DNA from 2 places in the Cobetia sp. 5-25-4-2 genome. Region 2 is predicted to be linked to the other one. Evidence: predicted binding sites of a transcription regulator. Region 2 holds the regulator's gene; the other holds the start of a gene.
The links. Region 2 encodes FNR, which switches genes on or off when oxygen is low (the NO sensors DNR and NnrR bind a similar motif). Its sites were predicted from a motif close to TTGATNTANATCAA; they were not measured.
Positions count from the first base shown of each region.

Region 1: a site for FNR is predicted at 1,953-1,966, ahead of HXS65_RS02575 (OmpW family protein). Genes of this name have one in related genera too.

Region 1 covers NZ_BLWK01000001.1:585,576-589,998, forward strand. Annotated here, with positions in the region: gene HXS65_RS02570 (DMT family transporter) at 87-1,049, shown strand; gene HXS65_RS02575 (OmpW family protein) at 1,131-1,835, opposite strand; gene HXS65_RS02580 (OmpW family protein) at 2,114-2,707, opposite strand; gene HXS65_RS02585 (lipopolysaccharide kinase InaA family protein) at 3,072-3,935, opposite strand.
Region 2 covers NZ_BLWK01000003.1:355,652-360,074, forward strand. Annotated here, with positions in the region: gene HXS65_RS09055 (cbb3-type cytochrome c oxidase subunit I) at 1-677, shown strand, start outside; gene HXS65_RS09060 (cbb3-type cytochrome c oxidase subunit II) at 674-1,333, shown strand; gene HXS65_RS09065 (hypothetical protein) at 1,330-1,608, shown strand; gene fnr (fumarate/nitrate reduction transcriptional regulator Fnr) at 1,965-2,714, shown strand; gene HXS65_RS09075 (fatty acid cis/trans isomerase) at 2,812-4,423, opposite strand, start outside.

The DNA of each region.
Region 1 (4,423 bases), on a different contig from region 2:
CATCACGCCGGCGATGCCTGACGCGCTCGGTGTGAGCGCTCCTCGGGACAGTGAGGTCCCGTCTCTCGTGCTCTGGAGTCAATCTGATGTGGATGCCGTTGACCTTCGTCTTCCTGTTCGCCACCGGGTTCATCGCCGCACGTTTCGGCACCCTGGATGCTGAGCCTTTCACGCTGCTGCTGGTGCGTAGCCTGCTGGTACTGCCGGTGCTGGGGCTGATCCTGTGGATACGCCGCAAGCCGCGCCAGTGGGGGCAGCGCCATGACAAGCTGGCTCAGATGGGCATCGGCATGCTGTTGCACGGCGCCTATCTGGGTGGCGTGTTCGCGGCGGTCAAGGCCGGGCTGCCCGCGGGGCTGACGGCCTTGCTGGTCAGCCTGCACCCTCTGGTGACGGCGGCGCTGTCACTGCCGCTGTTCGGTATCCGTCTGGGCGCCAGGCAGTGGCTGGGGCTGGGGTGTGGCGCGATTGGCGTCAGTCTGGTGCTGGGGGCGGGCGTGCTTCAGGGGGCAGGCGCCGCAAGCGCCACGCTCGAGTGGCCGATGATCGGCCTGCTGTGGTGTCTGGTGGCGCTCATCGGCGTGTCCAGCTCGACGCTGTGGCAGAAGCGTGTCGGTGGTCGGATGGGGCTGGTGGAGGGGCTGGTATTCCAGTATCTGGGAGCGGGCTGTGTCTTCCTCATCGCAGCCAGCAGCGTAGGTAGCTTCGCCTTCGACCCGACGCCTCGTCTGCTGCTGACCCTCGCCTGGCTGGTGATCGCCATCTCGGTGGGTGCCATCTGGTTGCTGATGCTGATGCTCGAACGTGGCGAGGCCCACCAGGTCGCACGTACCTTCTTCCTGGTGCCACCGTGTGCCGCGCTGATGGCCTGGTGGCTGTTCGATGAGCAGTGGACCGCCTTGATGGTGATGGGAGCGGCGCTGGTCGTGCTGGGACTGGTGCTGGATCGCCCCCGTCCGGGCAAGGTAGCCAGGGCGCCGGCTGACGACACGTCGCCGTCAGCGCCCGAGACGTCGGCACCGAGCAGCGGGCAGGCCGCCTCGCGCTGATTCGCCCTGAAAGCACAACGCCCCGCCGGCCCGTGATGGGCTGGCGGGGCGTTGTCGTCAGTGGTCAGTCAGATGCGCGACTCAGAAGCGATAGCTGATACCGGCCATGGTCACGATCGGGTCGATCTCGACCTTGTCGTTGACGCTGCCCGCCACGGTGACATCGGAATCGATATCCAGATACCAGGCAGCGACGTTGGCCGCCCAATGCTCATTGATGACCAGGTCGACACCGATCTGTGCGGCCGCGCCCCAGCTGTCATCCATCTCGAGCTTGGTGCCGTCATCGAGGGTTTCATCGGAGAAGTGGGTGTAATTGACGCCTGCACCGATGTACGGCTGGATGCGGGAGTCGCGTCCACCGAGAGGGTAGTACTGCAGTGTCAGGGTCGGTGGCAGATGATCGACGGAGCCGGCCTTCTGGCCATTCAGTGAGATGTCATGCTCGAAATTCTGCGCGGCCAGCAGCTCGATCCCCAGGGTATCGGTGAAGCGATACCCCAGAGTGAAGGCGAAGGCGCTGTCATCATCGACGTCCACGTCGGCACCGATGGCATCGATGCGACCGTTGTCGCTCTTAGGCGAGACCTTGGCGACACCCGCACGCGTCCAGAACTGGCCGGCACCATAATCGAGGTTCTCGAGGCCTGAGTCAGTCGACGAGAACGGCGCAGCGACAGCCGACGTGGCAGTCAGCGTGAGTGCGGCCGTGATCGCCGCCATGCGCAGCGGGCGTGAAGAGGACCGGCAGAAGGAGAAGGGCAAGAAGGACTGTGCGGCTGACATGTTCGCTCCCGAAGTGACAGGGGGTGAGAAAGGAGATGTCAGTCTAGGAGCTCATGTCGACGAAAAATTGATCCATGACAAGGGTTTGCCGTCATGTCCGACAAGGGTCCGTCACACTTGATTCAAATCAAGTTCCGTCTGTCTCGCCGACTGTCCGCGCATGCAAGAACGCCGCAGGCCCTGAGGCCTGCGGCGTTCTTGTGCGTCGTCAATGAGGCAAGGGGATCACCCCTGATGCGTCATGGCTCGGCGCGGCTCGTCAGTGCGTGTTTCAGCACTTAGAAGCGGTAGGTGACACCGGCACCGACGGTGACCGGGTCCAGCTCGGTGTCGTTCACGTCCTGGCCGTTGATCTTGGTGTCGGCCTTGACGTCAGCGTAACGAGCGAAGCCATTGACGGCCCAGGATTCGTTGATGTTGAGGTCAACACCCAGCTCGGCAGCAGCGCCGTAGCTGTCGTCGATGTCCATGCTCTGGCCACCGGCAGACTCACCGGAGAAGTGGGTGTAGTTCAGGCCGACGCCAGCGTAAGGCTGAACGCGAGCTTCGGTACCGCCCAGCGGGTAGTACTGCAGCATCAGGTTGATCGGCATCTGATCGAAGCCACCGTCGCTGTTTTTCCAGTCGGTGCTGAATGCTTCAGTGGACTGCAGAGCAACTGCCAGGTTGTCGTGGAACATGTAGCCCACGGAGCCGGCGAAACCGGATTCATCCTTGGCGATCAGGCCATTGCCGTTGTTGCTCTTGCCGTCGACCTTGGCAACGCCGCCGCGCAGGAAGATGTCGCCCTTGCCGTAGGCCAGTGCAGATTGTGCACCCATTGCCATGGTGCCGGCGATGACGGTAGCAGTCAGGATCTTGATGGTTTTCATGTGATGTTCTCCTTGAAGCTTGTGGCCTCGGGGGCTTCCTGTCGGCGGTGCCTGGCGAACTCGGGGGATGTACCGAGTGTGGCAAGGCTGCCTTGTTCAGGGGACGAGATGAACTATAAAAAACACTGTTCTTTTTGGCAAGCATTTTTTTAGAACAATGTTTGAAAACATATTTGACGTCTTGTTAGCGGATGTTACCGATTATTTCAGAAAAGGTGCATGTCTCGAGGATGAGACTGGAGGTGGCGCAGGACAGCGACAGAGCCGTTCATTTTCACGACAGATTCATGAGACGTTGGTCGTAGGCGGCTCGTGAGGTGAGCGCATGCTACGCAATGCGTGATGCGCCCACCAGTGTGGGAATTCAGCGACGCTTGCGCTGGGCACGTGCTTCAAGCTCGTTGAGCCATCGACTGACCTCGTCACTCTGCGCGGGACAGTCGAGGTAGACGGCCAGAAACTCTCGCCACTCCGCTGCCTGCCAGGCCTTGAGGCGGCGCCACAACACGTAGAGGTCGCGCTGGCACTCGTGACGGCGCAGCACGAAGCGTCGGGTCTTCTCCAGGTCGATGATGACGGCATCCATCTGTTCCTGCATGGCGCTGGTACCGTCGGCGAGGGGCTGTGGGCGGCTGAGGAACAGATGCTTGGGGAACAGGCAGCCGTGCATCATGCCGGCCTGATGAATCTGTCGCACGAGACGTGCGCTGGCAGTGATGACTTGCGTGCGTCGGGTATCGTCCAGCGCCGGCCAGCGTGCATGCCAGTGGTCCAGATCATCGCGGCCGTCGAGATCGAAGGTGATCAGGATGGCGCGCCACTCCTTGCCGGTGCGGCGCTCGCCATACCAGCCGGCATCCACCGAAGGAATGCCCAGCGCGTGATAGTGGCGGATGGCACGCCACTCGCGCGAGAAGGTCGGCTCGCCCAGTGGGCGTGACAGGCTGCGGCCCAGATGGTTGGTCTGGCGCTTGAGGTAGAGGCGATGTGTCTGGCCCTGCTCGTCCTCGAGAGTGAGCAGCGAGACCGTCGAGATGCCTCCGCGCTCACGGTTAGGGGCATCGACGTCCTGGGCGGCCACGTGCCACAGGGCCTCGAACCGGTTCAGGCCGTGGTAATCCAGCAGATTCCCCAGGGCGGGGTCACAGTAGTCGGCATGGCCACGGGGCGCCGTGGCACGTGGGCCCCGAGAGGCGCTGGACAGGGAGTGGCAGGAAAAGGAGGTCATGGCAAGTTCACGAGCGAAAGAGGGGAGGTGGGTCACGGGCAATCCCTGCCGCAGGACCCAGCGATGGATCGCCCTATGATAGTTAGCCTGCTGGTGAAGTGATAGTCGCTGATCGGCAACTCCTGTGTCTGCGCATTCAACACGCGTCGCAGGATTGTCCGAGCCGTGCATGGCTGCTGTCGTGCAGGCCCGCGCGCTGTGGCGTGTGGTGGAAGGTCGCAGGTGTCGTGCAGGTGCGCGAGGTTAGAGCGTTGAGAGGCCGCTGGCGGTCCACTGCGCGCCAGCCCAGCAATGATGCGGGCCATGGACGTTTTCGCTGTCAGCTCATGGGCTTGCGATCCCCGCAGGCGGCGCTTGCCGGAGTGCGGCTGCGACAACCTGTCATCTGGAGCCTGTCGCGAGAGGGCAGAGAATGTCCGACCAAGGTCTTGGTACCACGGTGCCATTGCCTGTGCGCTTGCCGGCGGGAGTCGGGGGGAGACTGCCCC
Region 2 (4,423 bases):
GCGGCGCGGTGCTGCTGCATGCCAGTGCCCTGCCCCAGTGGAGCCAGGCGCTGGGAATGGCGATGGGGCTCCTGCTGCTGGCGCCGGGACTGGCCATTCCTCTCAACGGCCTGCTGACCCTCAAGGCGGACTGGCCCTCCCTGCGCCATCATCCTCAGACCTGCCTGCTCGGCGCAGCCCTGCTCTTTCTGGCCATCAGCGTGATGGAGCATGTGGCACTGTCCATCGCCCCGCTCAACGACATGACCTTCAGCGCCGCCGGCAGCCTCTCGCCGGCCGGCACACTGGGCGTCATCGGTCTGGTCAGCGTGCTCATGCTCTACCGTCTGCGGCTGCCTGAAGCACCCTCGGCGCTGATCATGACCCACGCCTGGCTGGCCATCGCCGGCACGTTGCTCTGCATCGCTGCCAGCTGGACCACCACCCTGCTGCAGGGCAGCCTGTGGCATGCCGTAGACGCAGAGGGACAACCGCTGCACTCCCTCGCCGACGTCCTGGCGGTGGCTCGCCCGCCGATGCTGATGACGCTGGCGGGGCTGAGTTGCTGGGCACTCGGCCTGCTGCTGATGGCAGCATATCTCCTGCGCGCCTCCCGCCGACCCATCACGCGCCCCTCTACCCAGCGCGCTCATCACCACATCGGGCATTCACACGCTCGGGGGAGGACACCGGCATGAGACACGTACTGCTCGAACGGCATCCGGGCCTGATGGCCGCGCTCTGCGTGATGGCGGCAAGTGTCGGCGCGCTGGCCCAGTTGCTGCCTCTGGGGTTTCAGGAGGCAGGGCAAGAAGTGACACCGCTGGATGCGCTGGCGCTGGAGGGACAGCGCCTTTACCTGCGGGAAGGCTGCCAACAATGCCATACCCGAATGGTGCGGGATCTGCCGGGAGACCAGGCACGCCATGCAAGCCGGGACGCCGCCTCCCGCCACCTCATGGAGCGACCGGCCCTGTGGGGCAACGCTCGTCATGGCCCTGACCTGAGCCGCCTCCCGGCGGAACATGATGAGGCCTGGCAACGCCTGCACCTGTACTCGCCGCGCCACAAGGTGGCGGATTCCAGCATGCCGGCCTACCCCTGGCTGTTCGAGCACGCCCTGAGCGGCGAGGGTGTCGCCGAGCGAATGCGGGCCCTGCAGGCGCTTGGCGTGCCCTACCGAGACGACGAGATCCTCGCGGCGCCCGCCCGGGTACGCGGCAAGGCCGAGGCGACCGCTCTGCTGGCCTATCTTCAACAGACGGATCCCCCTCGGCACTCATCCGCGACAATACCCGACCCGACAGGGGAGACACTCGCCACACTGACACTGACGACAGGAGCTGCACCATGAACCTGCTGGCAAACGTCGATCTGCCACTGTTCTGGCAGGCATGGATCAGCATGCTCACGCTGGGCAGCCTGGCCTTCTGCACGCTGTTGCTTGTCGGGCTTCGCTCGCGCAGCACCTCACCCGATGATGACCTGCAGGGAGATGGGCCAGGCGACGAACACCGCATTGACGGCACCCCTCAGCCGGACAGGCCGCTGCCGCTGGTCTGGAGTCTGCTGTTTCTGCTCACACTGCTGGTCAGCATGGGGCAGATCGTCATGTCCTTGAGTGGATGATGTCACCTGGCTCTCCCGAGTCGGATGAGGCAGGGCGTCGCAACCTGCCCCTTCGGGAGGTTCTGCGTCTAGAGTCATGCAGGACATCACGACACAATCAGAATTATCTAATATAATGCGCGCGATTCACGGAGCACTTCACATCCCGCCCCACAGGACGGGAACCCGTTCTGGGAAGTGCGCCTGACAGGTATCATTGACGGACAGCACCGACAGGCAGCAGCGACTCAGTCCATGAGGATGCTGCCTCTCCGTACAGGACCATGGAATCGCCCTGTACCAGGTGTCGCACCCGGACACCCCCACCCGAAACCCGCTCCCCACGAGTTTCGGCGTAATGCCCCAGGAGAGTCACCATGACGGCCCAGACAACGGCATCCCATCGATTGCGTGCGCATGAAGCACGCTGTCAGACCTGCTCGCTCAGCTCACTGTGTCTGCCGCTGGCACTGAACATGGAAGCCATCGACCAGTTCGACTCCATCATTCGGCGCCGCGCGCCGCTCAGAAAGGGCGAGGTTCTCTTCACCCAGGGCGAGCCCTTCGACTGCGTCTTCACGGTGCGCTCGGGCAGCCTGAAACAGATCAACACCGAGAACAGTGGCACGGAGCAGCTCACCGGTTTCTTCCTGCCCAGCGAGCTGGCTGGACTGGATGCCATCGACAGCAATGCCTACCCCGGCAGCGCCGTTGCACTCGAGACCACGACCGTGTGCGAGATTCCCTTCGATCGCCTCGATGCGCTTTCCGCCCAACTGCCGGAACTGCGCACCCAGCTGTTCAAGAGCCTGAGCAAGGAGCTGCATGAGGATCGTCGGATGATGATGCTGCTGTCGCGCAAGACGGCAGATGAGCGCCTGGCCAGCTTCCTGGTCAACCTCTCTCAGCGCTTCCGTCGCCGCGGCTATTCGCCATACAGTTTCCGTCTTTCCATGTCCCGCGCCGACATCGGCAATTATCTGGGACTGGCCGTGGAAACCATCAGCCGTATCCTGACGCGTTTCCAGGCTCAGGGGCTGGTGGATATCCAGGCCCGCGAGGTCCATATCCTACACCTGGATGGCCTGATCGAGCTGGCAGAAGGAGAGTGTCAGGGCGGTCGCTGACCCCCGTGATGCCATCTCTCTCACCACGAAGGCCCGCCACATCCTCATGTGGCGGGCCTTCGTGTTTTCCAGACAGCGCCAGGCGGCTCGGAGACGCTCAGCGATTCTGCAGACGGTTGTAATCCAGCAACCCGGCCTCGACGGGACGATCCGCATAATTGGCACGCAGCACGCTGTCCGAGAACTGCCAGAAGCGTGGGTCGGTGCGCCGCACTCCGATATCGGCCATCAGCTGTCGATAGTCCGCCTCATCCTTGAGCACGGCGACCCGCCGTGCCAATCCCTGCAGCGACTCGGGTGTCAGATGCCAGAAGGCATTCGGATAATCCCCGGCCACGCCGCGCAGCACATCCAGCGTATCGCGCTCAGGACGCCGATTGGCTTCCTCGTCGAACAGACTGGTGATGTTGGCATGAGCCGAGTTGCGCAGCACGCTGAACAACTGTGGGTGCTCGCTTCCCTCCCGTTCCAGCGCAATGATGGTGACTTCCGGCAGCAGGCTGGCCGCCAGACCACTCACCTCGCTCAAGGCCTTCAATTCGCGGCGCACGGCATCATCCTCCAGCGTCTCCAGGCTACGCTCGTGGACAAGTTCCGGCGCCAGGCGCTCGCGCAGGCGGCGCATCAGCCCAATGCGCGCCTTCTCCGGTGAGGAAAGCTCTCCCGGTGTCCAGACGATATCGCTCGGGGCATCAAACTGGGGCGGCTTCTTGAACAGCAGCTTTTCCAGCCCAGAATCCACATCCTGATACCAGCCGTCATGCACTGCCTGACGCTCGCCGGCAGGCAGAAGCGCCAGCAGGTTGTTCTCGCCTTCCATGCGCAGGAAGTCCATGTACAGGCGCGTGGTCAGCTGGTGGCCGAGGTTGCCATAGACATCGAAGCCGGCCACCAGCAGGTAATGGATGCGCTCAAGCATCGGGTAATCGATCACCCAGGCCGTCTTGGGCACATTGCCGACCAGCCCTTTCATCACGGCGGCATTGTCGAAGTGACGATAGACCGTCAGGGCGGCATTGGGGTTGTGATCGCCACCCTCGCCGCCTTGCCAGCCGCTGCCGTCCCACAACAGCTGCATGTCCAGACGCAGATTGCCGTCCTCGTAGGCCTGCATCATCAGCTTTTGCTTGGCCTGCAGATAGGCCTGCTGCTTGCGCTCGAACTTGATCCACGAGGAGATGGGCAATGCATTGCTGCTCTGCTCGGCAGGCAGGCTGAGATTCTCGCCCTCCCGTGCCAGGGTGCGCTCGACCTGCGGCAGGCTGAACAGTGATGGATCGGTGAAACTGACCCAGAAGTGGTCATTGATGACGTCCACGGCCACCTGGCCACGACAGACCGGCCCCTTGATGAAGCCCATGATGGTGTTCTGCGATTCATCCAGCATGAAGCGGTAACGTGACTCGGCAGGGATCGCCTCGAACGTCAGGAAGGGATTGGACGCCGTCTTGAGGTCATAGCCAGGCAGGTCATCCACCGTATAGTCCGGCGCGAGGAACAGCGACTGCCAGCGTTCCAGGCGCGCGTCACTCAGCGAATAGGGCAGATGATTCTTGGCCAGGATCGTCGAGCGCTCCTGCCATAGACGGTAATAGACGCGAGGACGCCCGGCCTCGTCATGCGGCATGACGTCACGACCATCTCCGGGATAGGCGGCGTAGGGAGCGTCATAGGGGCGGCGCGAGGAGATACGCTGGATGGGCTCGCCG